Regions from separate parts of the Paenibacillus sp. ClWae2A genome, predicted to be linked through region 1. Evidence: riboswitches for the same ligand, from Rfam matches in the RefSeq annotation. Region 1 holds a riboswitch; each other region holds the start of a gene.

Evidence for each region. Region 1 has a riboswitch for cobalamin ahead of nikB (nickel ABC transporter permease). Riboswitches for the same ligand answer to the same signal wherever they lie in the genome.
Region 2: it holds a riboswitch for cobalamin, as region 1 does, so the genes downstream of both, cobJ (precorrin-3B C(17)-methyltransferase) here and nikB (nickel ABC transporter permease) in region 1, are expected to answer to the same signal.
Region 3: it holds a riboswitch for cobalamin, as region 1 does, so the genes downstream of both, QVE09_RS20000 (ABC transporter substrate-binding protein) here and nikB (nickel ABC transporter permease) in region 1, are expected to answer to the same signal.

What each region holds. Positions count from the first base shown of each region.
Region 1 covers NZ_JAULSQ010000012.1:28,563-38,816, reverse strand. Annotated here, with positions in the region: gene melA (alpha-glucosidase/alpha-galactosidase) at 1-578, opposite strand, end outside; gene QVE09_RS25235 (AraC family ligand binding domain-containing protein) at 784-1,611, shown strand; cobalamin riboswitch at 1,689-1,881, shown strand; gene nikB (nickel ABC transporter permease) at 2,049-2,987, shown strand; gene nikC (nickel transporter permease) at 2,988-3,839, shown strand; gene QVE09_RS25220 (ABC transporter substrate-binding protein) at 3,836-5,428, shown strand; gene QVE09_RS25215 (ABC transporter ATP-binding protein) at 5,428-6,225, shown strand; gene QVE09_RS25210 (ATP-binding cassette domain-containing protein) at 6,215-7,096, shown strand; gene QVE09_RS25205 (DUF5704 domain-containing protein) at 7,500-10,254, opposite strand, start outside.
Region 2 covers NZ_JAULSQ010000004.1:131,350-141,603, reverse strand. Annotated here, with positions in the region: gene cbiE (precorrin-6y C5,15-methyltransferase (decarboxylating) subunit CbiE) at 1-617, opposite strand, end outside; gene QVE09_RS15360 (cobalt-precorrin-5B (C(1))-methyltransferase) at 580-1,716, opposite strand; gene QVE09_RS15355 (precorrin-8X methylmutase) at 2,549-3,196, opposite strand; gene cobK (precorrin-6A reductase) at 3,268-4,038, opposite strand; partial or broken gene QVE09_RS15345 (sirohydrochlorin chelatase) at 4,269-5,321, opposite strand; gene cobJ (precorrin-3B C(17)-methyltransferase) at 5,587-7,518, opposite strand; cobalamin riboswitch at 7,928-8,117, opposite strand; gene QVE09_RS15335 (uroporphyrinogen-III synthase) at 8,318-9,157, opposite strand; gene QVE09_RS15330 (GerAB/ArcD/ProY family transporter) at 9,289-10,254, opposite strand, start outside.
Region 3 covers NZ_JAULSQ010000007.1:47,684-57,937, forward strand. Annotated here, with positions in the region: gene QVE09_RS19965 (methyl-accepting chemotaxis protein) at 1-497, shown strand, start outside; gene QVE09_RS19970 (cobyric acid synthase) at 624-2,168, opposite strand; gene cobS (adenosylcobinamide-GDP ribazoletransferase) at 2,295-3,185, opposite strand; gene cobU (bifunctional adenosylcobinamide kinase/adenosylcobinamide-phosphate guanylyltransferase) at 3,182-3,742, opposite strand; gene cobT (nicotinate-nucleotide--dimethylbenzimidazole phosphoribosyltransferase) at 3,739-4,860, opposite strand; gene QVE09_RS19990 (ABC transporter ATP-binding protein) at 4,906-5,718, opposite strand; gene QVE09_RS19995 (FecCD family ABC transporter permease) at 5,715-6,761, opposite strand; gene QVE09_RS20000 (ABC transporter substrate-binding protein) at 6,758-7,750, opposite strand; cobalamin riboswitch at 8,161-8,291, opposite strand; gene QVE09_RS20005 (histidine phosphatase family protein) at 8,461-9,156, opposite strand; gene cbiB (adenosylcobinamide-phosphate synthase CbiB) at 9,147-10,127, opposite strand; gene QVE09_RS20015 (adenosylcobinamide amidohydrolase) at 10,172-10,254, opposite strand, start outside.

The DNA of each region.
Region 1 (10,254 bases):
TTAGCCACGACACCTGTCTGATCGATCCCCAGTGCATCAAACAGATGTGGTACACATACCTGCACACTATGACACAAACCTACGGTGTTGATCCCACCATGTACATTCATGACGTTGGTAAGCACGGCCATCGGGTTGGTGTAGTTCAGGAACCATGCATCCGGACATACTTCCTGCATATCTCGGGCAAAATCCAGCATAACCGGAATCGTCCGCAGATTACGGAAAATTCCGCCGATACCGAGTGTATCTGCAATCGTTTGACGCAGTCCGTATTTCTTCGGAATCTCAAAGTCCGTAATGGTACATGGATCATATCCACCGACCTGGATAGCGTTGATGACATATTTGGCCCCGCGCAGCGCTTCTTTGCGGTCATGATATACGTTCACGACGCAACGACTTCCGAGTGAACGGGCCAGACTGGTCAGCAAACGCTCTGAATCGCTCAAACGTTCAGCATCGATATCAAACAATGCCAGCTCAAAATCCTGCAGTGCTTCGGTCATCATGACATCACCCAATACATTTTTAACAAAGACGGTGCTTCCTGCACCGAGAAACGTAATTTTGTTCATCTTAAGTTCAGCCTCCCTGAAAAATGTTGTACCCCAACTATAGGCCGATTCGGCACATATAACTATGGCTCAACCCCTTTCAAACATGGTATAATCCCATTTTTGTTGCCGCTTTCAACTAATAATTATGTACTTTAGCTGTTATAATTTAATTAGATATACAGATGGTGAACCGCGGAAGGAAATAAGGAGGGTGGGCGAAAAAGTGAGTCGCATTGAGATGAATGTGGTTCCCGCAGGCTGGACACAGATGGAGCTGATTTTGTTGTTTTTTGGGTGGGAGGCATGTGAGCCTGCGCATTATTGGGGACCGGGTGTACGTGATTCTTACATTGTGCACTACATCCATGAAGGACGGGGCACCGTGTACATGGGCGATCAGGAATACAAGCTTAGCGAGGGACAGGGTTTTGTCATTCTCCCGGACACACTTATTCATTATGAGGCAGATCCGCAGGAGCCATGGACGTATTCGTGGTTTGGTTTTAAAGGCGTACAAGCCAAAGCATTCATGCAACGTGCCCAATTGAGCCCGGAGCGCCCGATATATGATGCCCAGGATACGAATACGATGGAACAGTTGTATACAGAGATGGTCCAGGCTTCCACGCGTCCGGGAGGCGATGTGATGAATCAGAGTCTCTTGTACCGCTTGATGGCAGAATTAATCTCTTCTTCGCCTGTGGAGGAAGAAATAGGGCAGCTCCTTTCGAACAAAGAGACGTACATCCGGCAGGCGGTGCAGTTCATGGAGAACAGGTACAGCCAGCGAACCTCCATTCTGGATATTGCCCAAGCTGTGGGGCTGGATCGCACGTATCTATCGGGATTGTTCAAAGAGCGATATGGCATGTCGCTACAGTCCTTTTTCCTGGAGTACCGTATGAATCGTGCTGCCGAACTTCTTCAGAATCCAGGACTGTCGGTCAGTGAAGTGGCGCACTCTGTTGGCTATACGGATCCATTATTATTTTCCAAGATGTTTAAGCGTGTGACGGGTGTGTCTCCAAAGGGTTCGAGAAATCGAGATTAGACGCACCTAGTGCTTCAAATTTAAAAGAAAAGTTTTGATCATTAAACGTTGTCCCGCTATACTGATACAGAAGTGTAATTGAATATGTGGAACTTGGTGCTTTGCCCGTCAGGGTAGAAGCTTAATAGGGAAGTCCGGTGTAATACCGGCGCGGTCCCGCCACTGTAACAGAGGAGTCAGGTAGCGATAATCCACTGGTTTAAGCCGGGAAGGAGCTGCAAGTGACGATGATTCTGGAGCCAGGAGACCTGCCAGGTTTAACAAACACAGTAGTACCCTACGGGAGATAGGAAGGTGTTTAGAGAGCATGATTTTTTCTGAAAATCTGTTTATTTAAGGCGTCCTCATCCAGTAACACGGAGAGGGACGCTTTTTTTGTTATGGACGAAGAACATCATGACACATACATAAAGTTTTGGGGAAGGACGTTAGAGCACTTGAGCAGATATATCGTTAAACGATTAATACAACTGGTAGTCGTATTGTTCGGCATCACGTTCCTGACGTTCCTGCTAACCTACCTGTCACCGGGAGATCCAGCCAGACTTATGCTTATGTCTACAGGGGTAACACCATCGGATGAGCTAGTCAGGCAGGTGAGGTCGGAGCTTGGATTGGATGAGCCCTTTCTCTACCGATACGGGACATGGCTGGGACAGGTGGTGACTGGGGACTTCGGTACATCATATAAATACAATCGTCCAGTACTGGACGTGCTGATGGCACGGCTCCCTGCAACGCTTTGGCTAACAGGAAGCGCCATGCTTCTGGTTATACTGGTTTCTTTTCCATTAGGGATGTTGTCGGCTGTCTATCGTAACAAATGGCTTGATCACGTCATTCGTCTGTTCTCTTTTGCCGGATTATCGATGCCCAGCTTCTGGTTGGGTATGTTGCTCATGTTGGTCTTCGGTGTACAGCTGAAGCTGCTGCCGGTAATGGGCAATTCCGGATGGTACAGCCTGATTCTGCCTGCATGTACACTCGCGATTCCACTTGTTGCCCAGTACAGCAGACAGATTCGTGCGGTCCTGCTTGAGGAGACAAGCCAGAACTATGTGATCGGAGCAAGATCCAGAGGTGTGAAGGAGTCGATCATTATTTTGCGTCATATTCTCCCCAATGCCCTGCTGCCGATCGTTACTCTTATGGGCATGACGACAGGTGCTTTGTTAGGTGGTGCAGCGATTGTGGAAAGTTTATTTGTGTGGCCGGGTGTTGGACAGATGGCTGTAGATGCAATTTTCACAAGGGATTATCCTCTGATTCAGGGGTATGTCATCTGGATGGCGATCATATATGTCATGCTGAATCTGCTGGTTGATGTATGGACACATCTTCGTGATCCCCGAATCCGACTGGATGTGGATGTATAGATGAGAGCCTTCAGACTTGTATTACTGCAAAATCGCTGGTTCACATTCCTGCTGTCTCTGACCGTCTTCTGGATTATTCTTGCCATGGTTGCACCGCTGCTTGCACCACACGATCCACTTGCAACGAACTTTGCCAAAGTGCTGCAGCCATCCAGCGCCGAATATCCTCTTGGAACCGATCAGCTGGGCCGCTGTGTATTATCTCGTCTTCTATATGGTGCACGAACCTCGCTGCTGCTCACCTTTATGATGATTGGCATTGTGTTCATACTAGGTGTAGCGATTGGGGTCATCGCCGGTTTCGCTCGGGGTGTGACAGATATGGTGCTCATGCGCCTATCTGATACATTGATGGCCTTTCCGGGCCTTATTTTTGCCATCGCTGTGGTAGGCATGCTTGGGCCGGGACTGTTCAATACGGTGCTGGCACTGTCGGTTGTCTGGTGGGCGAAGTATGCACGGATGGCCAGAAGCCTGGTGATTTCCCTTCAGCAAAAAGAATATGTCGCTGCCGCTGCTTTCAGCGGAGCAAGCAAGATACAGATCATCGGCAGGACCATCCTGCCCAATATGTTGTCCCCGCTAATCGTCATGGCAATGATGGATGTGGGTGGTATGATGCTGTCCATCTCGGGGTTATCCTTTCTCGGGCTTGGCGCGCAGCCACCGAATCCCGAGTGGGGGGCCATGTTAAATGAAGGCAGAAGATATCTGCAGACTGCGCCGTGGTTGTTGATATATCCGGGCCTGGCGATATTTAGTACCGTCATTATTTTTAATTTACTGGGAGACAGCCTGCGAGATGTGCTTGATCCCAAGAAAAATACAGCTTATCTGGAGGAATCAGAATGAAGAGGAATTTTCAAAAACCAATCCTGTTTACCATCGTATCCATGTTGGTTGTGTTCTTGCTTGCAGCTTGTGGCAACGCGAATAATCCATCAACCTCGTCTGATGCAACGGAGAAGTCAGCGGCGACGGATAGTGGCACGACAAGTGCACCAACGCATCTGAATGTAGCCCTATTCTGGCTTGGCAGCAATCTGGACCCGGCAGAAGAATGGAACGGTTGGACGCTTACACGTGCAGCGATTGGTGAGACGCTCATTCAGTTTGATGAGAATATGAAGTTAGTCCCTAAAATTGCAGATACATGGGAACGTGTGGATGACACGACTTGGCATTTTCATATTCGGGAGGGTGTAACCTTCCATAACGGAAACAAAGTAACCGCAGAAGCGGTGAAAAAATCAATCGAACGCTCCATTGAACTAAATGAGAGAGGACAAGCAACTGTGCCAGTTGCGTCGATGACTGCTGAAGGACAAGATCTGACGATCAAGACGACAGAGCCTTACGCGTCCTTGCTTGGCAATATTGCCGAGCCGCTGTTTATCATCGTGGATACTAGTGCTGATACATCCAAATTCAAGAGCGAGCCTATTGCTACTGGACCATTTATGGTGACAGGTTATACGCCGGATCAAGAAATTCAGGTGAAAAAGTATGACGGGTATTGGGGCGGTGCGGCAGATGTTGACACATTGACGTTGAAATACATCAAAGATGACAGCACACGTGCCCTTGCCCTGCAGTCCGGAGAGATTGATGTAGCCAGTAACGTGGGACGCAGTAGTCTGTCATTATTCCAGGATAAGAGTCAATATACCATTGATGAGATTCCAAGCCTGCGTACCCAGTTCGTATGGTTCAATACAACCAAACCACTACTGAGTGATCCGGAGGTTCGCCGGGCGATCTCTTATGGTATTGACCGGGAGATGTACGCAAATACGCTGGTGGGGGGTCAGGCAGCCAAAGGACCATTCACCTCAGCTCTGCCTTTCGGCTATGACAAGATCAAAGGATATGATTACGAACCGGAGAAAGCCCAACAGTTGCTAGATGGGGCTGGTTTCAAGGATACAGATGGCGATGGCATCCGTGAAAAAGATGGCAAGAAGCTGTCGCTACAGCTGATTCTCAACTCCGCTTATGAGTCCGATTCGATTGTGGCTGCTGCAATGCAGTCCCAGCTTAAAGAGATTGGCGTTCAGGTAGAGATGACCTCCTATGAGGATCTAACCGATCATCAGAAGAGCGGAAATTACGATCTCGCTTTAACAAGTATTAATACAGGCATTACGGGTGACCCGCAGTATATTCTGGATTTCTACTTCATGACCGGTGCGGAATGGAATGTGGGCGGATATAGCAATCCGAAGCTGGATGAGGTCATTACTCGCCTTCACTCCGAATTTGATGTGGAGAAAAGGTATGCCCTTGCAGCAGAAGCCCAGCAGATCATTTTGGATGATGCAGCCTATATGTTTTTGACCTATACCCCGATTAATATTGTGAGTAAAAGCAACGTGCAAGGCGCGACGATGTATCCTATCGATTTCTACCTGCTGGATCGTAATATTAAGGTCGGGCAGTAATGATGCCCTTGCTTAGTGTCAATCATCTGTCCGTAACCTACAAAGGTGATTCTCAGGCGCTGCGGGACTTGTCCTTCTCTATGAATAAGGGGGAGATTATCGGGATTGTAGGTGAAAGCGGCAGCGGAAAGTCAACTCTGATTCGGGCTTTACTTGGCCTGTTACCCGAAGGTGGTCGATACACCGAGGGGGAGATTTCTTTTCAGGAAAAAGTGCTATTACGTGAGTCGCGGTTGGATTGGGCTGGAGTGCGTGGGAAGCGAATTGCTATGGTGTTTCAGGACAGTGGTTCGTATCTTAATCCGATTCGCAGCATCGGTAGTCAGTATATTGAAGCAATTCGTACTCATTTCACCGTGTCAAGAAAATCAGCTCAAGCCATGGCTGTGAATATGCTCTCGGACATGGGACTGGATGATCCCGAACGAATTATGCGTGCCTATCCCTCGCAGCTCAGTGGGGGGATGAAACAACGAACGGCGATTGCTATGGCGGTTACGATGGAACCAGAGCTTCTGCTCGCGGATGAGCCGACGAGTTCGCTGGATGTGACGATACAGAATGAAGTGATGAACCGATTGAGTGAGCTTCGTTCCCGTCAAGGGACGGGCATGATCATCGTAACGCATAATATTGCCGTTGCAGCTCATATGGCGGACCGAATTGGTGTGATGCAGGATGGTTCATTGGTTGAGATTGGAGATACTTTCCGCGTCATATCCGAGCCTCAGCATGAATACACTCGCAAACTGCTGAGTGCTGTACCTGAATTGGAGGGAAATGTTCATGGCTCATGAGGAGTTACCGATTCTGGAACTGAGAAATTTGAGCAAAACCTACGAGTTAAAGGGACACAGGGCAGTTGATGCATTGAAAGCTGTTCATTTGGATTTGTATCCAGGGGAGTGTCTGGGAATTGTCGGGGAAAGTGGTAGCGGGAAGAGCACACTGGCTAGATGTGTAACCCATTTGGAACGAGCGACTTCAGGACAGATTCGATATCGTGAGCAGGATATTACCCGATTGAATGGGAAGGCGTTACGCCAGCAACGAAAACAAATTCAGATGGTTTTCCAGGAGCCTTCGGCTATCTTTAATCCGCGAATGAAGATTGGGGCTTTTATTCGGGCGCCACTCATCAATTATAAGATAATGAAAGGTCAGCAAGCGGAGCAGGAAGTGCTCAGGCTGTTGGAGACGGTAGGATTGTCTGCCGCTACGGCGGATAAATATCCGCATGAATTGAGCGGGGGAGAGCAGCAGAGAGCAGTCATTGCCCGTGCGATTGGAGTAGAGCCAGACATCATCCTGTTCGATGAAGCCACCTCAGCACTGGATGTTTCCATTCAGCAGCAGATCCTGAATCTGTTGGTGGAGTTGAGAAAGGAAACAGGTATCTCATCTATTTTCATATCGCATGATCTTGCAGTGGTGCAGCAGGTCAGTGATCGAATTGCTGTGATGTACCAGGGTGAGGTGGTTGAGGTTGTGGAGAGTTGGCAGCTGACCAGTTCAGCGAATCACCCCTACACCCGGAGCCTGATGGCCTCGGTGTTGTCCGTGAGGGAAATGAAGCATAGGATGCGCGTACAGAATCTGGAAGAGGAACAAGAACGAGAAAAGGAACAAAAGCAGGTGGAGGTTTTTCAGGCAAGTTTGTCAGGATAACTCGATGTACGGTTCGGTGAAGTTGGTTATACCTAGGGAATGATGTAAGAAGGGTTACCCAGGAAGTCTGTAGATGACTTATAGGGTCCCCCTTTTTTTGTACGAAAGGTATTGTAAAAAGTTAGTTGCGACGTGACACTGAAATAGCTTGTGAGTACTTCATCGTATTTCGTTCAGAGCACCTATGTCATTCAGTTCACCAAAGTTTTGTGAAGACTGCATAGTACTTTGTCTGGCACTTAATAGTTATTTCATCAACATATATATATTGCTTCATTGGGTACTCATCGCCAAACGGATAGTCAGTCTATTTTGGAGAGATATTCCGCAGATAGACTTCTTTTGTGCAAATGTAGTTGTCTACAATCGCTTAGCCAGTCGTATTGACATGAGCGATTCAGAACTAGTGTGGAACCTGGGATTGGAAATCGTTCCGGCTGGACTGATCAGCATGGTAAAAGATAATATCGCCATCCTTCAGCGGCCAGACTTTGCCTTGGCTGTCTGTTGGGGTTTTGTTGAAACCTTCCATCTGCCATTGATTCATCAGGGGCGCATGAATGTACTGCAGATGGGGTGCCTCTGTATTTCCATTCCGCAGGCTCTCCATGTTGAAGTTAACCACGATATAACCGTTCTTTAGAAAAATCTTCGATTTCTCATCCAGCTGATTCTGTCGAGCGAGGGGTTCAAGATCGGTACCTTTTGGTACGGCATATACATCGGCTGGCAAGCTGTACTCTCCGTACCAGCGTTGGATTGCTGCATTGGCCCGGTCCACGTTGACTCCGGAAGGAATGTCCGTTTTGGGTCCAATGAGCGTCCGAATCGGAGCAGACAGGATCATCCAGTCATAACGACCTACCCATGTTTTTTGATGGGAAGTCTGATCGACCAGGCGAACCATGTGTTCCGCTAATGTACGCTGGTTGCGTTCTTCCGCTGACAGTTCATAAGTATACTGATAACGCGCTGTATCGCCTAACTCTGTGCCGGGTACATTTCGAAGACGTGAGTTCAGGACAACAAATCGTTTCTCCAGATCCTGTGCCGATCCGACACGGATCAGGCGTTCCTGGCCTCGATGGTAGTACAGATCCACTTCTTGCCGGGAGGACCCGTCTTTGCTTACAAAAGAAAAAGTAGGTGTTATTCGAATACCATCCTGCTTGCCAAACATATTGCCCTTGGTCTTCAGATCGAACTTGAAATGGTACCCCGTCTTCACAGTTGCGTTAGCGAATCCCTGCACCGGATGGCTTCCTGGTCGAATGGGTAATACAAATGGAGCCAGGTTACCTCTCGGATCACCATCAATGCTATTCATCCCAGCCCAGTAGCTGTAGCCGGTTGGTTCGGGACTGCCCAGTCGCTTGCGAAATACATTCTCCCAGTTGTAATCGGAAATATCCGTGACGTGAAAATCATATAACCTTCCGATCACATCTACCGGTACGGTATCTGCTGCAACATGATGTGCCAAATTGGTATTGGCATCCTGTTGCTCGGTAAAGTTTGCAGGTGCATTCTCTGCAATGTTGCGGAATGCAATGTGATACTTACCTTCATCTACCCATACAGGGAGATAAAATGTGGTATCCAGTTGATTGACCGGAATATCGACCCATGTCTTGGAAGGGATAAACTGACTCCGGTCTGCATTGTAAACATCAAACGGAAATTGCACCTGTTTGATTCGAAAATATTTGGCATAGTCCCGATTCCCATAACCGGGATAACTTGCTGCGTCCAAGTGCTGTCCTGATGTAGGGATTCGCACAATGAACGGACGTTCCAGAATGAGTGCAGCGCTGGTCGGGTCCGGTACGGTTTTCTGATTATGCGGCTGATCATCCGATACCCAGGCGTAGTTGACGACAGGGGTGTGTACCGTGACGGTGTTGATGCCGTTAATCGGTAATATTTTGTTGGCGCCGCCATTCACGTTGCCCGGTAGCAAATCATAATAGATCTCACCTGAGCTTGTGGTGTTTGCTTTATTCAGCAGGGAATTGCTGATCATATTACCCGGTTTATACAACACATCGCGACCGATTGTCGTTGGATTAGGAATGTTGGATGGTGTTGGGCCATCTTTGGTTGCTTCTACATCATTCATAATGGTTGTGCTGTTGAATTTTACTAGATCATTATTCACTTTACTTTGAGGTATGTTGGATTCAGCCATCCCTTTTAACCGTGATGTATCATCAGGCACACTGGGAGGTTGGTTCAAACCACCTGTTAATTTGGGTGGAGTATATGAGATTGAAGTGGTTTGCCCTGGTCGAACATGGCTTTCTACGGATTCATCATTTTTAGACTCCAGTGTTGGTGGTGTGTATCCTGTTGGATTCATCGTAACGGTCTCACCGGGCAAAGCGTAATTATTCATGGTTGCTTTAGCGATCTTGTATACTTCCAGATTGTTAATTTTCCAGTAGGAGTAGTCTCTTGTGATCTGGAAGTTGTATGGCTTGGGTACCGTGTCGTTCGCGGGTACAGGTGGCCCGGGTGTACAACCATCATCATCACATTCCTCTGGTCCAGGTACTGTCCACTCTCTGTCGTACGAGATTGTGACATTACAGTTGTATGTAACTTTACCGCTCATTTTCGCCCAATCTTGTTTAAACAGATAATTGTCAGCAAAGGCATTTGTGTAGAGTGACTCGGAAGTAGGGATTCCTCTTAACACATTGAATGTCTCATTGTCTCTGTTATCTGACTTGATAACACCGTTGGTATTTGGATCGAGATCATTCATGCTCATGATGGTTCCAGCAGAAGGTGGTCCAATCGTTGGTGTGCAACCTCCACCGCCTCCGTTACCGTCGCCCTCGCCAGTACCTGGACTCTCTTCAACACCGATGTTTGTTGTGGTAGTTAGCTCAAAATCATCCTTTTCCCACAATACGGTAATGGTTGTGGTTCCTCTGCTGACGGCTTGAACTACTCCGGAGTTACTCACGGTAGCAACACCAGGATTGGATGATTCCCATGTAGTTGTACCACCGCTGCCAGTGTTTACATTGGTCTCCGCTCCAAAGTTTCCATCTCCATTTTTGGTCTTAACAGTTGCATTCAATTGTTTGGACTGGTTCAAGCTAATTTGTCCACCAGCGGTTAGGTTGATCTCTTTAGTTATTTCAGCAAAG
Region 2 (10,254 bases), on a different contig from region 1:
CATTCTGCTGCCGCCAGCTCGTCGAGGGTGTAATGGCGGGCACGTTCATTTGCCCCGCCCAGGTTCTCGGCAACGTAGGCATCATACTCAGTCATGACGAACTGTTGCAGATAAGCCCCGATCGCAGCGGGGCTGTTGTGCTCGTCCGTGAGCAGCGCAACTTTGGCTTTGCCATCGATGCGCTGTGCGAGGCCCTTGAGCGGGCGTCCGTGCACGCTTTCGAGCACGGCATCGTGCCAGCTCTCGCCAAGCTGGGCAAATGCCAGCTGCAGCGAACTGAGATTAGGCCGGATCTCCAGTTGATCCGGGCCGATTTTGCGCGCTAAGTACCCGGCGATGCCGTAGAACAGCGGGTCTCCCGAGGCAAGCACAACAACGTTGTGTGTGGCCTGCAACGCTTTTATTTTCACAACGAGATCGCTTAAACCGCTCTTAATCGCTAACTTTTCACCTGCAAATGCCGGGAAATACTGTAGCTGGCGCTCTCCGCCAACGAGTACATCTGCCTCCTGAATGAGATTCAGGCTCTCCGTTGTTAATCCTGCCGCGCCTTCTTCACCCACGCCGATAATGCGGATTTTACGATTCTTTGCTCCAGTTGCTGTCTTCGAGTTCACTGATTTCCGCCCTCCCCAGTTCCATTCCTTTCATCGTTACCAATACCACTTCCACCGTCACGCCGCCTCCTGCATGTTCCAAACAGTGCCGACAGGCGTATGTACATAACTTTTCAAAATAGGGTAAATACCCGGCCTCGGTCATCATATCCGCCACTTGAGTCGCCGTGTTGGCTTCCTCGATCGCTTGCGCCAGTTCATCTCCAGCTCCGGTCTCGCGGGCCACGGACGCAAGAAATCCAAAATCCACCGGCGCACTCTTGGAGTGCACCATCATGACGCCTTGAGCCACTTTGGCAAATTTACCGGGCATCCCGACCAGCGTGATGCGTTTCATGCCCAGTCGTTTACCGTGTTTGATAGCAAAGCCAACAAAGTCCCCCATCTGGATAAAAGCTTCCTCCGGCAGTTCGGGCATCATTTTCATGGCGTATTTCTCACTGCTGCCGCCCGTGGTCAACACTATGTGTTCACAGCCGGAAGCCTGCGCAACCGAGATGGCCTGGACCACACTCGCTCTGTAAGCAGAGGTGGAGAACGGAACGACCACGCCGCGTGTACCTAAAATAGAGATGCCGCCCAGAATGCCCAGACGGGAATTCAGTGTCTTCTTGGCCATCTCTTCGCCTTCCGGCACGCTGATCACAACCCGCACCCCTCTGGCTGTGCCATGTTCGGCGAGCACCTGGGTGACGGCTTCGGTAATCATGCGGCGCGGAACGGGATTAATTGCCGCTTCGCCTACAGGCACGGGCAATCCGGGCTTTGTAACTCGACCTACGCCGATGCCCCCATCCAGCTCCATACCCGGCTCGTCCCGCCAGGACACATGTGCGACGATCTTCGCTCGATGCGTGGCGTCCGGGTCATCCCCGGCATCCTTGATGGTGGCACAGGTCGCTACGCCATCGGTCAATTCCTGCTCGATCAGTTCGAACGAGTGGTCAAAGCCCGCGGGCAACGAAACCACGGCCTGTGCCGGAATAACACCTGTTAACAGGTGCTGCGTCGCTCCCTTGGCAACGGCTGTGGCGCATGCTCCTGTGGTGAAACCGGAACGCATTGGTTTGTCGGGGTCTGGTGTATTGCCGCCTATCATGGGGTTTGAACCTCCCGTCCTTTAATTAGCTAGTTTAAATGAGGTGGCATTACGCTGCGTGTGTGGGTGGTGGCTTTGGGAGCTTGGGTGGCCGCTACGGGTACGGATCGTTCTTATGATCGCTGTTGTCTCCAGATTTCTTTGATTCCCCTTTTCTAAAGGGAGAAATCCGGAGACAAAGGCGACCGCTCCGCTTCTTCAGAATCGATTCCGTCCCCTTCGCTGCTACCTGCTTCTACATCCACCTGGCACAGTGCGCAGTGCCACCTCTTGGGCTAAACAAGGCCCTGAGGGTTTTTTGGGTAACTGATCATTCCATGCCAGTAGGACTTGGCTTGGAATGTAGTTACACGGTTTTGCGACTGTGTACACTTCCGCCTTTGGTGGACCGCTCTGGGGACGGATCTTTGTTATGATCGCTGTTCTCCCCTTCGCTGCTACCTGCGTCTGCATCCACCTGGCACAGTGCGTAATGCCACCTCTTGGGCTACACAGTGCCCTGAGGTTTATTTTGGGTAACTGATCATTCCATGCCAGAATGTAGTTACTTGGTTTTGTGACTGTTTAGCATTCGATTGAATCGTCTACATTTTAACGAACCAAGGAGACGCTATTGGGGCCAAATTTCACAAACAATAAATGTAACGAATCGTAGTAACGTTATTGCATTAAAAAGATGCGTTTTCACTACTTTTTGGCGGTTTCCACCGGAATAGCTTTACTCAGGTTCTTTAAAATATGAAATGGATGATAATCCGCAATATAAGGCCTGTGGGATTCGTTAAAGTTAATTAGCTCTTTCCAATAACCTGCGGGCGTTTACTTATTACAACTACGCCTTAACAGCCATCAGGGAGATGGCGTTCAGGGCAGCTACGACGATGGTGCTACCACCTTTACGGCCAATATTGGTGATAAACGGGATGTCGAGTTTGCGCAGTTCGTCTTTGGACTCGGCTGCAGATACAAATCCGACCGGCATACCGATGATCAGGCCCGGTTTGGCTTCGCCTTCTTTGACCAGACGGATCAGTTCCAGCAATGCTGTTGGTGCGTTACCAATGGCGTAGATGCCGCCTTCGTATAATTGATTTGCTTTACGCGTCGAGATGATTGCTCGAGTGGTGTTCAAACGTTTCGCTTCCTCCATCACATCGGGATCGGAAATATGTACATGCACATCTCCGCCAAAACCGCGAATGCGATCTTTGCTCACGCCAGCCTGAATCATCTGTACGTCAGCGATGACGGATTGGCCGGCGCGAAGTGCGGCAATCCCTGCTTGGATGGCATCCGGGTGGAATACCATACTGCGGCCCAGTTCGAAGTCAGCCGAGGCGTGAATGACACGCTGTACCACTGGATATTGCTCAGCCGTGAACGGATGCTCGCCCAGTTCCTCCGTGATCATCTCAAAGCTTTTGCCCTCAATTTCCTGAGGTTGTACAGTCAACGGTTTAAATTCCGTTTTGAAATCCATGTGCATTTCACTCCTTCAAATGGTGTTGTCATTCAAAAATTCATTATTCAAATTAAGACTATTAGGGTGTTTTACTGCACCAATACACGCTTCAGCTCATCCAGTACACCTTCAAAATGATCAAACACTGTTCCAAATTCAGCCTCGGGGCGTGAAATCAACACGACATGAATGCCCAGTTCGAGTGCAGATTGGATTTTCTCATCCACCGCTCCGGTCTTGCCGCTCTCCTTGGTAACCATAACAGTCGTCGCATAGTGCTTATACAAGGCTTCATTCATTTCACGGGAAAAGGGTCCCTGCATCGCAATAATATTGCGCTGTTCCACACCAAGCTCATCGCATTTCTCCATATTATCGAGACGTGGAAGCATGCGGGCAACGAGGCGAATGTCCGGATCACCGAGCAGGTGCTTGGTGAAAATCTGTAACGTTTTACTACCTGTTGTCAGCATGACCGAGCCCTTGAGTTCTTTGGCCTTGAGTGCCGCTTCATCGTAGGAAGACACGACATGCAGCAACGCATGATCATCGTACGCCAGACCCGTGCGCTCATAACGAATATATGGAATGCCCGCCTGTTTGGCTGCTTCCATCGCATTGGCATGTGCTTCTTCGGCAAACGGATGACTTGCATCCACGATGGCGCGGCTACCTTTTTCACGCACCAGTTCCACCATCGCTTCCACGGTCAAACGGCCTGTCCGAACAGGTAATCCAGCCTCTGTCAGGCTATTCGCCGCACTGTCGGTTACAACAGAAGTCAGCACATCTGCACCTTGCTGCTGGATCTGTAGAGCCAGTTCCCTTGCATCACTCGTACCACACAACATGAAGATCATGGACGATTCACCTGCTCCGAAGTTGCTGCAACCTGTGCCTGATCGGGAGAAGCATCTCTTTGTGCCGTTTCTGCCTCGTTGTTAGGGTTATTCCGATTTCCTTCGTGCTCGTGATGTGTATGATGCAACTCTTCATCGTGATCATGATGATAATCGAGTGACGCTTGACGATCGACGGCAGTAGGAGTGTGATCATGATCGTGGTCATGCTTATGCGCGTGATCCTCGTGTGTATGTACGTGCTGATGGTCATGCTCATCATGATGATGCGAGTGATCATGATCCGAATGATCGTGATTGTGCGCATGGCTGTGTTCATGATGGTGGTCGTGGTCGTGGTCGTGGTCGTGGTCGTGATCGTGATCGTGATGATGGTGATCATGGTCATGGTCGTGATCGTGGTCATGCCCATGGTCGTGATCATGATGGTGATGGTGGTGTTTGGCTGCTTCCAGCCTGAATTGGCAGTTGTCACAGTTGGCTGTTACACGTCCATATAACCCCTCATGGGCCCGCTCCAGTACCAGTTCAACCAGCTTCGGGTGGAAGCCAAAATATCCACCAACCTCAACCTGAATGTCTGGATGCGCCGCTGCAAATTCCGCAGTCATTTCATCAATGCGCTTGATCAGTACACCTGTGAACAGGAAATACGGCATGATGATGATTTTCTTTGCACCCAACAACAGACAGCGCTCTAATCCATCCGGGAATGAGGGCTGAGTCACACCGATAAAGCTGCTTTCCGTCCACTTGTAGGGCAGTTTCTCCCATAACATCCGGGTCATTTTGAAAAAGTCACTGTTGGCATCCGGGTCACTGCTTCCCCGTCCAAGCACCAGTACTGCGGTCTCTTCATCCGTCACCGGAACTGGTGGAGCCGCTACCGCTGTACCGCCTTGGGATGCGACAAGTACAGGTTGTGCTTCTTGCAGACGGGTCTGCATGATCTGAACAACTTTCTCATGAACACCGATGGGACGACCATATACGAATTCCACCTGCGGATAACGTGCCTTGGCACGGTCAATGGCGTTAGGAATATCAATCTTGGCATGACCGGCAGCAAACAGAATGATCGGCACCAACACGACACGTGTTGCTCCTCGATCCACACAAGCGGTAACACCTTCAGCAATACTTGGTCTCGTTAACTCCAGAAAGCAGGTCTCCACCAACGTATTCTCCGGTGCCTTCGCTGCTACCTCATTTGCAAACTCCTTCAGTTCCCGGTTCCCCTCGGGATCACGACTCCCGTGTCCCACCAACAATATTGCATCCATCTTTTGTTATTCCTCCCCCGTCTGACTCGCAGATCAGACTTTTCATATTCATTCGCCAATCCAGTTCATCCGGCAAAAACTACGCCAAACCAATCATTCAATCCATGCGATACATTACTCGTAAAAATCAATCCATCTATGTCAGCTGAAATCCAGCGCATATTGCAAAATATTAGATCCCTGACAAGCTACACCATCACGTCTCCCCGAAGGAGGCGATTCAATTAAGGACTTAATCAGAACTTAAACAGGAATTAGTACGGATTTAGTCACCGCATATCGGGTTTACTTCCACCGTGACCGGTGCATCCACATGGCGGAAGCCCTGAATTACACCAACTCGTTTGAAGAATTTGTGGAATCGCTCATTCGGATGACCTTTTTCCTTGTAATCGGCTACAATGCGTTCCACAATGCCACCAATCTGGTCACCCGGAATTCCCTCCGCTACGGGCTGGGCAGGGTGAGCATTGCGGCCGAATTTCTTGCCACCGAGGAACAGGTCATATGCACCTTTGCGATACACGATGCCGATATCCTCCAGCACTGCCCCGTAACATGCCATACCGCAGCCATTCAGCGCCACACTTGTTTCTTTGGGTGCACCCAGACCGCCAATCACGGCCTGTAAATGGTTAGCCATCGGGACAGCATCGTCCTTCTCCATGTTACAGAAGTCACAGGCCTTCACCTTGATGACATCTCCAATCGGTACAACGATAAAATTGGCTGCGCGCAGCTCTTCTACCAGCGAGTCCGGTTCAAATGTCGGCACTCTCAGAATAATCTGGTGCTCCGGCGTGTACTCCAGTTCGCCATCTTCACTTGCACACTGCGCCAGCAGCGCCATCTGGGTGGCGGTGAATTTTTTGTTGCCCACGCCGGGCGACACGCCGACTTCGAACAGCGGCGCCTTGCGCCCAGGCTCGGGCGCAGTGCGTACCGCTGTTGCGGTCGCAGCCTGCGATGCACTTGCCGTATGGCTCGGCGCTGCTGCATCCAGCCAGCGGCTCGCCGATTCGCCCGCGAACGCGCCGCCTGCCGCGAGCCGTGTCAGCGCCTCGGCAGCGAGCTCAGCTGCGCCAGCGCGTGGCGCTTCGGCGACTCGCCCCGTAGCGGCCTCTGCCGCAACGGGCACAGGTCGCTCGCCGGCAAGCACGGCGGTGCCAGCGCTGCTCGCCAGGCTTGCCGCAGGCATAGCGGCAGCAGCCCCTGCACCAGCGGGCGGCTGCCCTTGCGGGGCCGTGCCCGCTCCGGCGCTGGCGCCGCGCAGGGCTGGCTCCGCCTGTGGCTGCGCGGCCGATGCAACGCTGGCCGCGCTCTGGCCCGCTGCCTCGCCGGAGGCGGCAGCGCGGGCGTCCCTTGCGCCGAGCGACCATGGCTCGGCTTCCGTGCGCAGTCGCTCATGAGGTCTGAGCGACTGTTCCGCGGTGTTCAGCGTGTATTTTCGCTGATACCCGCGAGGGGTGACCATGAGTCCTTCGTACATCATGGTCGAAGAATTGCCGATAATCACAGTCGTCAGCATGCCGATATCATGATTCAGCATATCCTCCAGTGTGGTCATGACAACGTCCTGACGCTCACGATATGCACTTTTTACCAGACCTACCGGGGTCTGTGGGTCACGATAACGCAGGATCATTTCCTGTGTCTCCACGATCTGGCGTGTGCGTCGTCCACTGCGTGGATTGTACAGGGCAATGACAAAATCAGCGGACGCTGCGGCTTCGACCCTGCGAATAATGGTCTCCCACGGCGTGAGGTGATCACTAAGGCTGATCGTACATGCATCATGCATGACGGGAGCACCAAGCAGTGATGCACAAGACTGAATGGCCGACACGCCCGGAATAACTTCGACGGCAACACCCGTATCCGGCTTCCAGCCTTGCTCCATCAGCACCTCGTACACCAGACCCGCCATACCATATACGCCTGCGTCACCGCTGGAAATTACGGCAACAATTTTGCCCATCTCCGCCTGTCTGACCGCTTCTTGTGCACGGCTTACTTCCTCCGTCATGCCTGTGCGCACAATCGCTTGCCCGTTCAACAGAGGGCGAATCAGATCCACATAGGTGTTGTATCCGATAATAACCTCGCTCTCCTGAAGTGCTTCGAGTGCCCGCTTCGTGATATGTTCCATGGCTCCCGGACCAAACCCGATAATCAGCAACTTGCCTTGATCTTGCATTGCTTCTCCTCCTCCATCACACTTGTCGAACTGATCCAAACATTGAAGAAGGGCGGCTATGCCGACCTTCTCCCGAACTGTACTGCATGTTCAACTCGTCAGCTCTGTTTACTCAGACTACCGAACCAGACCCTCTCATCAACCACCTGTTATGATCAAACCAATTTATCCTCTACCTGCAATTTCCCGACATATGGTTGGTTATCGCAAGGATGTACATTTATCAAAAAAAAACAAAAAAATCCCATCCTTGTAACGGATGGGATACGCATGTACGTACACTCAAGAACACAGTCCAGATTCCCAGAGGGTAATCCTGTGACTATGTGGCCCAAGGGGGGGCCAGCCAGGCGAACCGCTTGTTCGCCCATTTCCTGATTCTTCGTACACCACTCCTTTCCGCGAAGGGTTCGGTGACACATGCAAGGTAGGTCTCCTGGCTTTGGATCATCAGCTTCCTTTTCTGTCTTCCCCGGCTTGCCGAGTGACTTGAATCAAAAAGGGCTTCACCATTACAGTGGCGGGACCGCTCGGGACTTTCACCCGATTCCCTGTTACCTCTTGCTGCACGCAAGAGCACCTTGCTTGTTTTCATTCAATATTGTTCTCATAATAACACCGCTCAGGAAATAATGTCCATGCTTATGATACTTGTCCGTTCTTCTATTTTCAGACAAAACAGAAAAAAGTCCTGATCCAAAAAACGGATCAGAACCAGAAGTAACATACACATATACGATTCGTTTTCAACCATCCACTAACCTAATAATTGAATACGTTCATTCATAGTCATTGCTATCTAGGATTGCAAGCCACTAATCTTGGCCGCACGCCCTGCCGCAAAGTAACGTCCCAGCTCAACGATGAGTGCTCCCATCTTCTCTTCCTCCGGAATGACCAGTGCCTCAATGCCTTCTTCACGCATGGAGTTTGCTGTAACTTTACCTACAGACGCAGGGATTACACCTTGTCTGAAGGCTGCAAGCATCGGCTCAAGCTTGTCCTGCGATGCCGCATATTGTGCCAGGAATCGGACCTGCGGTCCACTTGTGAACGCAACAGCATCTACCTCGAACTTTAGAATTTCATTCAATAGCTGTTCCAGTTCTGCCTCTTCCGGCGGTACATGGCGGTAAGGAAGCACTTGTGTGACGATTGCGCCTTGTTCTTCCAACCATGCGACAAGTTTGGGAGCTGTCTCCCCATGAAGCTGCAACATAACCTTTTTTCCTGCGAGATCATGTGGGGCAAATTCACGAATAAGCCCGTCCGTACTGCCATCATCGTCCCGTACTAGCGGCGTTAACTTGCGCTTTTTCAGTGCATTCACTGTCTTGTAACCTCTCGCCGCAATCGAGGATTCCGACAGTGCATCCAGCAACTGTCCCGCCACTTCCATATCCTCGGCCATTTCAAATATCGCGTCCAATCCCATACCCGTTGTTAACACCGCCCAGTCTGGCGGGTCTGAGATCCAGGATACCAGCCCATCCCTGATACTCCGATCATCCAGAAATACCGTTCCCTGTGCCGGTCGCACAAGCGGAATACCGCCCATTTTTTCAACCAGTATGGACATTTCTTTCGATTTTCGTGGTCCTGTCAATGCTACACGTACACCTGCCAAATGTTGAGCCATTCATGTTCCCCCCGTTAGTCCAGCCGAATGTTCATCAGTCTGACTACAGTATACAGGGTACTTCTGCCAAGGGAAACTGTGCTTACCCTCTTTTTGCCCGTTTCATCTATAAGGATTTTTGATGGAATGTATCAGGAAGGCTGGAGTTCTCCACCATGAGAATCCTGCCTTTTTTTCTCTCCGTTCTTCTCCGAATCAGAGGATTCTTGTCCCTGTTCATGCTTCTCTTTCTTGGACTGCTCTCCCGATCTCTGTTGGGTAGATTCTTTTTTATCCTTTTTGCGAGGACGAAGGAAAAGAAACAGCACCATAGGGAACAGTACTTCAAAAACAATGGCGATCCATGTCCATTCCCGGGTAAAACGATAAAGCTGAATGGCGTTTTTGAAAAACCAGAATGCACAAACAAAGCCTAACAGTGCCACCGGACCTGTCATGACCTTTCCCGAAACCTTCGGAATCATTCGCTTCAGTCCCCAACAGACAAAGTACAGATCAAATGCAATTTTGGTAATCATGGCAGGCAAGGTTGCCGCTGCTAACGCCAGATCAAACCGATCCAGAAAATCACTAATTTGCAGCTGCCTTGCAAGTTCATACGAAGGGTATACGAGTCTGGAGGCAATGGGCACACCAATCGACGTGATGGTTTCCACCATAATCAGCATCATCAGCAATCCCGAGATAATGATGCCCCATAACACAGGCTTGAAGCGAAAATCACTGCCCTTAACGACAAAAGGTAAGGCGATCATCTCGCCATAAAAAGAAAATATGTACCAACTCCCTTTGCCTACACCTGCCATATCGAGATGAAAATAGGGCATCAGATTATCCATATTCACCTGCTGAATCAGCATAAAAGGCAAAATTACAGAATTCAACAGGAACAGGGTAACATATAGTTCTGACATTCCGATCAACGAACCAAGCCCACCTCTGACGATAAATACCGCCATAATCATGAGTGACAATACCACAATGGATATCGGCGTTGTCTCTAGCAAGGTTATACTTACATAATCACCAATTAATCGGATATCTCTAGCGAATATGAAGAAAAAAAACAAAATGTACATTACGCCTGCGAGCCTTCC
Region 3 (10,254 bases), on a different contig from region 1:
CCTCCATTGAAGCAGCACGTGCCGGAGAACATGGCCGCGGATTCGCTGTTGTTGCTGGAGAAGTTCGCAAACTTGCCGAGCAATCCAAGACAGCCACCGAAGAAATTTCGGATTATCTGGGTACCATTCGTGAAGACGCTGAACGCTCGGTTGACGCCATGAACCGTGTAACCCAGGAGATTGGTTCAGGTACAACTGTTGTTCAACAAGCAGGCTCAGCCTTCCAGCAGCTGAATGAATTGATCCAAAACGTGAATCTGACCATTCAGACTGTCTCTGCGTCTACACAACAAGTATCTGCTGGTGCTGAAGAAGTGAGTGCATCCGTTGAAGAAACAGCACAGATTACGACCAAATCCCGTGAAAGTATGCTACAGATTGCTTCAACAGCAGATCTTCAGCTTAGCGAGATGGATTCACATTCGAATACAGTTCGTCACCTGCATGAACAAGCTGTAGAGCTACAATCCGCCATGAAAAATTTCAAAATAAACTAACAGGTTAACCATTAACCTATCATCACCTGTTTTAAACCTCATTTAATCATAGGATATACAATACCCCCATGTCGCTAACATTCCGTTTCTATAGAACGGTTTGTCGGACATGGGGGTATTGTTGTTTCACTCGGGTGCCTGAACACCCATAATCTCGTACACACGCTTCATATCCAATGCCGAACGCAATGATTCCGCTACCCGATCGAACTCCATTTCCTTACGTTCATGTACACTATATGTCTCCTGAAGTGGAGCCAGTCCCTTTCCTGCACGCAAGGCATTCAGCCACGAACGTCGGAATTGATCACTTTCAAACAAACCATGCAGGTAAGTTCCCCACACACTGCCATCTACTGAGCCCCAGCCTTCTTGGAAAGGTTGACCACCTGGATGTGAGATTTCAAACAACGCGGTTACACATTCAGGCTCGTGACACTCCGTAACGCCCATATGAATCTCATATCCATTAACAGGTAATGAAGCATCTGTTACATCTTGCCCACCATACAGACGAATCGGGTGATTAGGCTGCACCCGTCCGGAAGCTCTGACGGTCTGCTTTTCCTGAAGAAACGTTGTCGATAGCGGGAGCCAGCCAAGCCCTTTCGCTTCCTGAATCTGATTCGCCTCCACAGCAAACGGGTCCTTCAGATGACGTCCCAGCATCTGGTATCCGCCACATATCCCTACGAGCTGAACATGATCACGCTCAGTCTGGCTCGCAATCGCCTGCTCCAGCCCAGACTCACGCAGAAATGCCAGATCACCTATGGTGTCCTTCGTACCCGGTAGAAGAATGGCATCCGGACTGCCCAATTCCTCTGGCGAGGTCACGTAACGCACATTCACATCCGGTTCACGGGAAAGTGCATCAAAGTCTGTAAAGTTGGAAATTCGCGGATATCGAATCACCACCAGATCCAGCTCGGTTTTGCCGGTTTTCCCATGACGCATGGAGTCCAGCACCACTGAATCCTCTGCTTCAATCTGAATATCTCTTATGTAAGGCAATACACCTAATACTGGAATGCCTGTCCGTTCTTCGAGCCAGTCGAGTCCCGGTTGCAACAGGGACAGATCACCGCGGAACTTGTTGATAATGAACCCTTTGACACGCGACGCCTCATGGGGTTCAAGCAACTCCAGCGTACCTACAATGGAAGCAAACACCCCGCCCCGATCAATATCGGAGATCAGAATCACCGGTGCATCGGCCCAGCCTGCCAGATTCATGTTGACGATATCCCGATCCTTCAGATTGATCTCGGCCGGACTGCCCGCTCCTTCCATCAGCACAATATCATAGGTATCCCGTAGCCGGTTCAACGCATCCATAACCGTCTGCTTTGCTTCAGGCAGGAAATGCTGACGGTAGTCTGATGCACTCATCTGGGCAAAAGGTACACCGTGAACCACGATCTGCGAATGCATGTCCCGCACCGGTTTGATCAGGATCGGGTTCATGTCGGTTGTCGCCTCAATACCGCAGGCTTCAGCTTGTGCCCCCTGAGCCCGACCAATCTCCTTGCCATCTTCCGTCACATAGGAATTCAGTGCCATGTTCTGTGATTTAAACGGGGCTGGCTTGAAGCCATCCTGCTTAAAAATCCGGCACAATGCCGTTGTGATGACACTTTTGCCTACATCGGAAGCCGTTCCTTGCAGCATCAGTACCGCCGCTGGTTGTGATGGTCTATCTTCCACGCTCTTTCCCCCTGTCTCCGTGTTATATCCAGATCCCCATGCTCCCAACCTCATGCGTAACACTTTCCATACTGCTTCATACTTCAAAAGTTAAAGCCAGAACAGTCCTTGAAGCACGCTCAGCACGGTCAACAAAGCCGCCTCCAGCAGCTCATTCATGGCACCATACGTATCCCCGGTTAAACCACCGAGCCGTTCACTGATCCGGGCAGCCACGAATCGGCCGATATAATAACACGCCACAGGCAGTACAATAACCGCCGTCACCGGGTATAGCCACCATGGCAGTGTTCCCAGACCACTCACCATCGCATCTGCAATCCCCATATCCGGCTTGAAAAGCCACACCGCGGCAAACGTAACTGCCCCTGCGACCAAGGTCAGGCCCACGGCTGAGCTGCGTGCACGCTGGACCTCCCTCCGCTCACCTAGACCTTTGAACAATACGGCAAGTCCATCATCTCCGCGCGCATTCGGCCAGGCCGACATTGCATACACCATGAACCAACGGCTCCAGATCATGGGCAGGATCAGCAGCGCACCGTACACCCAGTGGCCCCCGGCAATAAAATCGGCGATCAGCGCAGCCTTCATCATCAGAAGCAAAACGCAAGCGATCACTCCCATGGCTCCTACACGGCTGTCCTTCATAATCTCCAGCATCCGTTCACGGGTACGATAACTGAGCAAGCCATCCGCCGTATCCATCCATCCGTCAAGATGAAGCCCTCCGGTGAGCCATACCCATAACGTCAAGGTCATGACGGCAGCCGGAAAGGCGGGAAGCACTGCACCGCTTAAGGCTCCCGCGAGCCAGACACACAGACCAATCGCTGCACCGACCAGCGGATAAAAGACTACACTTTCCCGCAGCAGCCGCGGGACAAAATCGATTTGCATTTTGACAGGGAAACGGGACAAAAATTGAAAAGCGGCTGCCGCAGCATGTTTACGCTGAGGAGCAGGCGTGCCATCCTTCATAAGCGGTACTCCTTGCTTTTTAGTTCAATCGCAATGCCTACGGTCACCAGAAACACTTCACCGCATATCGCCGCAATGCGCTGATTCAGTACACCAGCCAAGTCCCGATATTTCCTGCCAAGGGCATATTCCGGTACGATCCCGTCCCCCACTTCATTCGTAACCAGAACTAGCAAACCGGGATAGGTTCGAATCGCTTCAACCAACGCGTCCAAATGTCCCTGTAACACCTGCTTCTCGTCATGCTCATGCGCTAACAAAACATTCGTCAGCCACAGTGTCAGGCAATCCACCAGAATGGTGGGTGCAGAAGTCCCTGTATGTCCTTCACCCATGCGGCTTATCAAAGCAGGCAGATGTATCGGCTCTTCCATCGTGTGCCACAGATACCCTGATGCCTCGCGCTGATGCTGATGCATGGTGATACGCTCACGCATTTCATCATCGTACGCCTGAGCTGTCGCCACATACCAAGCCTCCGAGGAACGCTGCATGCATAGACGCTCAGCAAAGGAGCTTTTGCCACTACGTGCCCCGCCCGTCACAAGTACGCTCATCGGGAACCCTCTCTTTGCCCGGATGAATCACCCGACGGAGCAGAGTCCAAAGCAGGGCTTGTCCCGTCCGAGACACCCGCGCTTGCAAAGGTCGCCATCTCGTTCAGAATGAGACATGCTGCGTCAATCAGATGAAGACTAAGCACGCCGCCTGTGCCTTCACCCAGACGCATGTCCAGATCCAGCATCGATTTCAGGTCCAGTTCACGCAGCAGTGCTCCATGTCCATTTTCGTGTGACGTATGAGAAGCGATCATATAGGCTGTGCTCAGAGGTGCAAGTTGTCTCGCAACCAGCGCTGCCGCGGTAGAGATGAACCCGTCTACAACGACCGGGCAACGATGAGCAGCAGCTGCGAGGATAACCCCCGTGAGTCCGGCAATCTCCAGCCCCCCCACCTTGCACAGAACATCCAATGCATCTTCCGGGTTCGGTGCGTTTACGCTAAGCGCCCGGCTGACTACAGCAGCCTTGCGCTGCAAGCCTGCATCATCAATGCCGGTTCCTCGCCCCACGGCGGCAGCTGGTGCAACTCCGGTTAACGCGCTCATCACCGCAGCACTTGCGGTGGTGTTGCCAATTCCCATCTCCCCGGTGACAAACAGCTGTGTTCCCTTCGCCACCTCTGCCGATACAACTTCGGCTCCAGCAAGGATAGCCCGAACTGCCTCATCCCGGGTCATCGCTGCACCTCGGGCCATGTTGGCCGTACCTTTGCGAATTTTACGGGAAAGCAGGTCCGGATGTTCAAGATCGGCATTCACCCCGATATCCACACAGATCACATCAGCTCCGGCGTGACGGGCAAGTACATTCACCGCAGCGCCTCCAGCGAGGAAATTCAGGACCATCTGCGGGGTCACTTCAGCAGGAAAAGCACTGATGCCTTCTTCCACTACGCCGTGATCTGCGGCCATGACAATGACCGCCCTGTGATCAAAACGCGGACGTGCACTGCCCGTCATGCCTGCCAGGCGGATCACCAGGTCTTCCAATTTGCCCAGACTCCCCGGCGGCTTCGTCAACGAATCCACGTACGTAGAGGTTTCTGCCGCCACTTCCTGGTCAGGAGCAGTAATCTTTTTCGTTAATTGCTCCAACACCTGTTCATTATTCATACAACCAGCACTTCCTTCATCAAAATATGGGTTGCCCCGCTTCATTTAATCGATGTCCCGCCGCAGCAACAGTTGAGGTATGGCATGGTCGGGATGAGAGACAATCGCGGGTTTGACGCGAAATATATCCTGGATATTCTCATCGTTGATCAACGTATGAGGCGTGCCCTTTCCAACCGCCATGCCCTCACGCAGCGCCAGAATGTGATCGCAAAATAACGCGGCCAGATTCAAATCATGCAACACAGCCACAATCGTAATGTTATTTCTCTGTCGCCATGCCGATAACAATTCCATGAATTGCAATTGATATTTAATATCCAGAAACGTGGTTGGCTCGTCCAGCAACAACAACCGCGGCTCCTGAGCCATAACTTTGGCTAGTGCGACCCGTTGCCGTTGCCCGCCGCTGAGTGCATCCAGCGGTCTGTCCGCCAGCTCTGTCAATCCCAGGTCTTCGAGCACCCTGTCCACTACAAGTGCCCCATCGCCCACTTCCCGTCCCAACCAGTTCTGGTATGGATATCGCCCCATCTCCACCACGTCTCGCACAGGATAGGAGATGGCTGGCAAGCCGTCCTGCTGCAATACAGCGATCATGCGCGACAGTTCCTTACGGCTATAAGAGCCGATATCTCGACCATCAATACGGATCTGACCTTCGCTTAACTGTTCCGTTCCGGCAATAAGCTGGATCAGGGTGGACTTGCCGCTGCCGTTTGGTCCAACAACTCCCCACCAGTCACCTTCGCCAACATGCCAGTCTACATTGCGCAGTGCCTGATGATTGCCATATAACTTCCCTGCTCCCTTAATGGAGATAAGTGAAGTCGAGTTGGAACTGGTACTGGAATTCATGGCATCATCCCCTTCTGCAACTTTTTGTTTCGGTGCAGCAGGTAAGCAAAGAACGGCGCACCAACAAAGGCGGTGACAACACCGAGCGGAATTTCAGTTGGCGCCAGCAACGACCTTGCGATGGTATCGGCCCACACCATGAAGATTGCTCCACCAATGGCAGACAAAGGTACCAGCAGTCGGTAATCCGGCCCCACCAGCAGCCGCAACATATGCGGGATCACCAATCCAACGAATCCGATGACACCCGATACCGAGACAGCCCCTGCGGTCAGCAGTGTGCCAACTGCCAGCACGGACAGCTTAAGCCTGTCCACTCCGATCCCGATATGTGCCGCTTGACGTTCTCCCAGCGCAAGCACATTCAACGAGCGTGCGCGGCTCCAGAGAAAGACCAGCCCTAACAGAAAATACGGGAAAAGGATGGCCGTATACGACCACCCGCGTAATGCCAGACTTCCCATCGTCCAGTATATAATTTCATTAATCGTCTGTTTCGACATGGTCGACAGGAAGGAAACCACTGCGCCCAGGAAACTTTGCATGACCACACCAGCCAGAATGAGGCTGTGTGTTGGTATTTTACGCCCTTCACGAGCCAGTGCCATAACAAACCATAATGTGATTACACCCGTCAAAAACGCCACCAGTGGCAACGTCCAGATCCCGATCAGTGCATACTGCAATCCGAAGAAAATCAGGAAAGCAGCCCCCACTGACGCACCGGATGATACGCCCAAGGTGAACGGGTCTGCCAGCGGGTTCCGAAGAACCCCCTGAAATCCCGCACCGGCAATCGCCAACGATGCGCCCACGAGCACAGCAAGCAGTACACGTGGGAATCTGACTTTCCAGATAATCTGTTCTGCTGCCTTATTCCAATCCGGTGTAATCCAGTCGCCCACCCAGGGAATTTTGTGAATCAGGATACCTGCAATATCCCGGATCGGCAACGCTACTGAACCAATGCCCGTGCAGATGAGCACGGTGAGCACTAGTAGCACCATGCCCGTCGTTCCGAACAGGATCAGCTTTTTACTCATTGGAACAAGTCAGGGTAGATCGCTTTGGCTACTTCTTTCAACCCTTGAGTTACCCGTGGACCCGGACGGCTCAGCAGGTTGGCATCCAGGCCAATAACCGCGTCATTTTTTACAGCCGTAATTTGATCCCAGCCGCTACGAGCCTTGATGATCTGATCCAGTGTTTTGGAATTCTCATCAATTACATCATTAGCATACAAAATCACATCCGGGTTGGAGGCGATCACATTTTCTTCATTGATCTGGTACCAGCCTTCTTTGTCCGAAGCAATATTGGTTCCTCCGGCTACGGTGATCAGTTCGTCCATGAACTCACCTTTACCTACCGACCAACCTGGGGAGAATTCAACGTATACTTTTTTCTTCTCTTCCGGTTTAACTGCCTTCACCGCTTCGGTTACATCCGTCACGTCCTGTTTCATCTGAGTGATGATTTCTTGTGCTTTTTCTTGATGATCGGTGATTTTACCGAAGGTTTCGATATTATTCATCACATCGTCGATGGATTTAGGGTCCGTTTTGAAAATGGTAATACCCAGTTCGCGCAGTTTCTTCACTGCATCTTCGCTCATGGAGATACCTGTGAATACAATATCGGCTTCAGCGGCAATGATGGACTCTTCATTGGGCTTGGTGATACCGCCCATTTTAGCTTTGGTTGTTGCTGCTTCCGGATAATCGTCATAGTCGGATACACCAACGATCTGATCGTCCAATCCAAGGGCAAACAGGGATTCTGTCTCAGCCGGAGACACGGATACGATTTTGGCAGGTGCCTTTTCAAAGGTGAATGATTCACCCGTTGCATCCGTAACTGTCAGTGGATATTGTGTTTTGAGGTCCGTCTGCACCTGGCCTTGGGACTGCTCCTGTGCCGGTTGCTGTGAAGTGCCCTCGTTCGTTGTTGCATTGCCACATCCGGCCAAAGCCAGTGCAAGTGCCGCTGCACTTAGCAGGGACGCTACGCTTTTCCAATTCTTGAAATTCATTCTGTTATTCTCCCCTTCTCTATCTGTACTATTTTCTTGCATCGTGCTCGAACTCTTACTGCCCATGCCTTGGTGTTCCTGTACAAGGTTTGAACTGCAACATTTACACGTTAACGGAGAGTGCAGAACCGATCTGAAGAAACGAAGTGTTCGCCTTTATCACCGGATTTTCCCTTTCAAAAAAGGGCATCAAAAAATCTGGGGATAACAGCGATCGGAAGATGGTACTGCAATCGTAGTGACCTCGTGTAAAATTGGTCTCGTTCATCTTACATGAACAATAAAAAATCCCCAATCCTTGGACAAGGATCAGGGATGACGTCTCGCATATGGCGATCTGTACATGTTCAACCAAGGGTTGTCCATGCGCATAGAATAGCCCGAAACGCTGTCCTTTCCTCGAAGGAACACCGGTTTGTACGTCCAGGGCAGGTAACCTGACTTACAGGAATCATCCTGTTTTACAGTGGCGGGACCGTGCCGGATTTGCACCGGCTTCCCCATTTCACCCATGTGTGTTTCATGACTCGTACTAAATTTGCCATGAAAAGACAGCCTTCACACGCGGGACCCTTGGTCGCTGATATGGTAAACCATTGCCGTGTAATTTCTGCATGCTGCATACTCGTTCAGGCTTCACAACCTGAAGCGTACCTGTATCCATGCTGAAGTCACACTTCTGTTGTGATTATAGGGTATATTGTACATCCTTACAACCCGATCGGTGGAAAAGTCACTCTGCTGCCAAACCATTGATTCCCCTGTTGTTCAAGCTGAACCTGAATCGCCTGTCCCGGTACGACATGAGTATCCCAGAACCCAAGCCCGGCAATCAGACGGGACAAGGCATACCGGATGACACCACCATGCGTAACCACAACTATGGTTGGCACTTGCCCCTCATCAACGTACATTGAAAGACGACCCTCCAACAACATCTCTTGGAGAAAGGAATCCAACCGTCCGGTAAACTCCTGCCACGATTCCCCCCCGGGCGGAGTGACCTCCTGCGGCGCATCAATCCAGTTTCGGTACACAGGGTTATCCTTGAGCTGATCATACGTCAGCCCTTCCCAATGTCCAAAATCATTCTCGCGCAGACGCGAGTCGAACTTCACCTGTCCGCTGGCATCTGGAAGAATCTGTTCCAGCGTCTGCCGACAACGAAGCAGATCACTGCAATATACCTCGTTCCACAAAACACCGCTCAATTGTTCATGAAGCGGAGCCAGTTCTTCTTTGGCATTTGGCAGCAGACCGATGTCGGTATGCCCCAGATATTTTTTTTCCACATTCCACAACGTTGTCCCATGACGGACCCACAGAATGTTTCGTTTCAGCGGCCCAGGCTGATTCGTATGTACTTCATTGCCTGCATTTCCTTCATTTCCTGCATTTATGACCATAACAGCGTCCCTCCTGCCAGCCACACACCCAGCGTTATGAACACGCATAGTACCACAAAAGCCCCTGCCGACCAGAACATCAGGCGTGACGTTTGCACAATATCCTCGGCTCCCATTGGCCGTGTGGCCTCGCCCATGTAGGCACGAAATGAAGCAACGCCGTGATACACGTTATGTCCGCCAAGCCGGATGCCCAGTGCTCCAGCCACCGCTGATTCGGGAAAACCGCTATTCGGACTTGGATGTAATCTTGCATCCCGTGCGACCATGCGTGCTGCTCCATTGGCGTCCAGCTTCATGACCCAGGCACCCACAATTAACAGAATCGCGGTCAGCCGGGCAGGTATCCAGTTCGCCACATCATCCAGACGGGCTGAGGCCCAACCAAGATGCAGATACTTGTCATTTTTATATCCGACCATGGAATCCAACGTGTTGATGGCGCGATAAGCCATGGCAAGCGGAGCGCCTCCAATGAGCGCATAGAATAACGGCGATACAATGGCATCCACGATATTTTCGGCAACCGTCTCTACCGTTCCCCGCACAACCTCGGGTTCATCCAGATGCGCCGTATCACGTCCAACAATCATGCCCAGTGAACGTCTGGCCGCCGGCCAATCCTGCTGCTTCAGATGACGATACACTTCCATGCCTGCATCCTTTAGCCCTTTTGAAGCAATGGTCGTTGCAATGAGCACCACTTCAGCTACTGCTGCAATGACAGGATGAATCAACCAAAGCACATATACGAGTCCCCAGGTGATGGCAAAAGAACCCCCCGCAATCACAATCGGGAACAACAGCCCTGCTCTCTTCAGACCCGAATCTGTACGCACACGCGAGCGAATGACACGCTCCAACGCCGAGATGCCTTTGCCCATGCCAATCACCGGGTGGGGAATCCAGCGTGGATCTCCGATACATCGGTCCAACAGGTACGCCAGTATAATAATCCAGGCTCCTGCCATGCCTGTCCAGAACGGCCAGTTCCATAGATGTTCCAGCTCAAAAGTCATTTGTGCCTGATCCCCTCTTTCCATAACAGTCCTGCCCGAAGGCTCTCTGTCACCGTGTCGTATACCAATCTGCCAATCG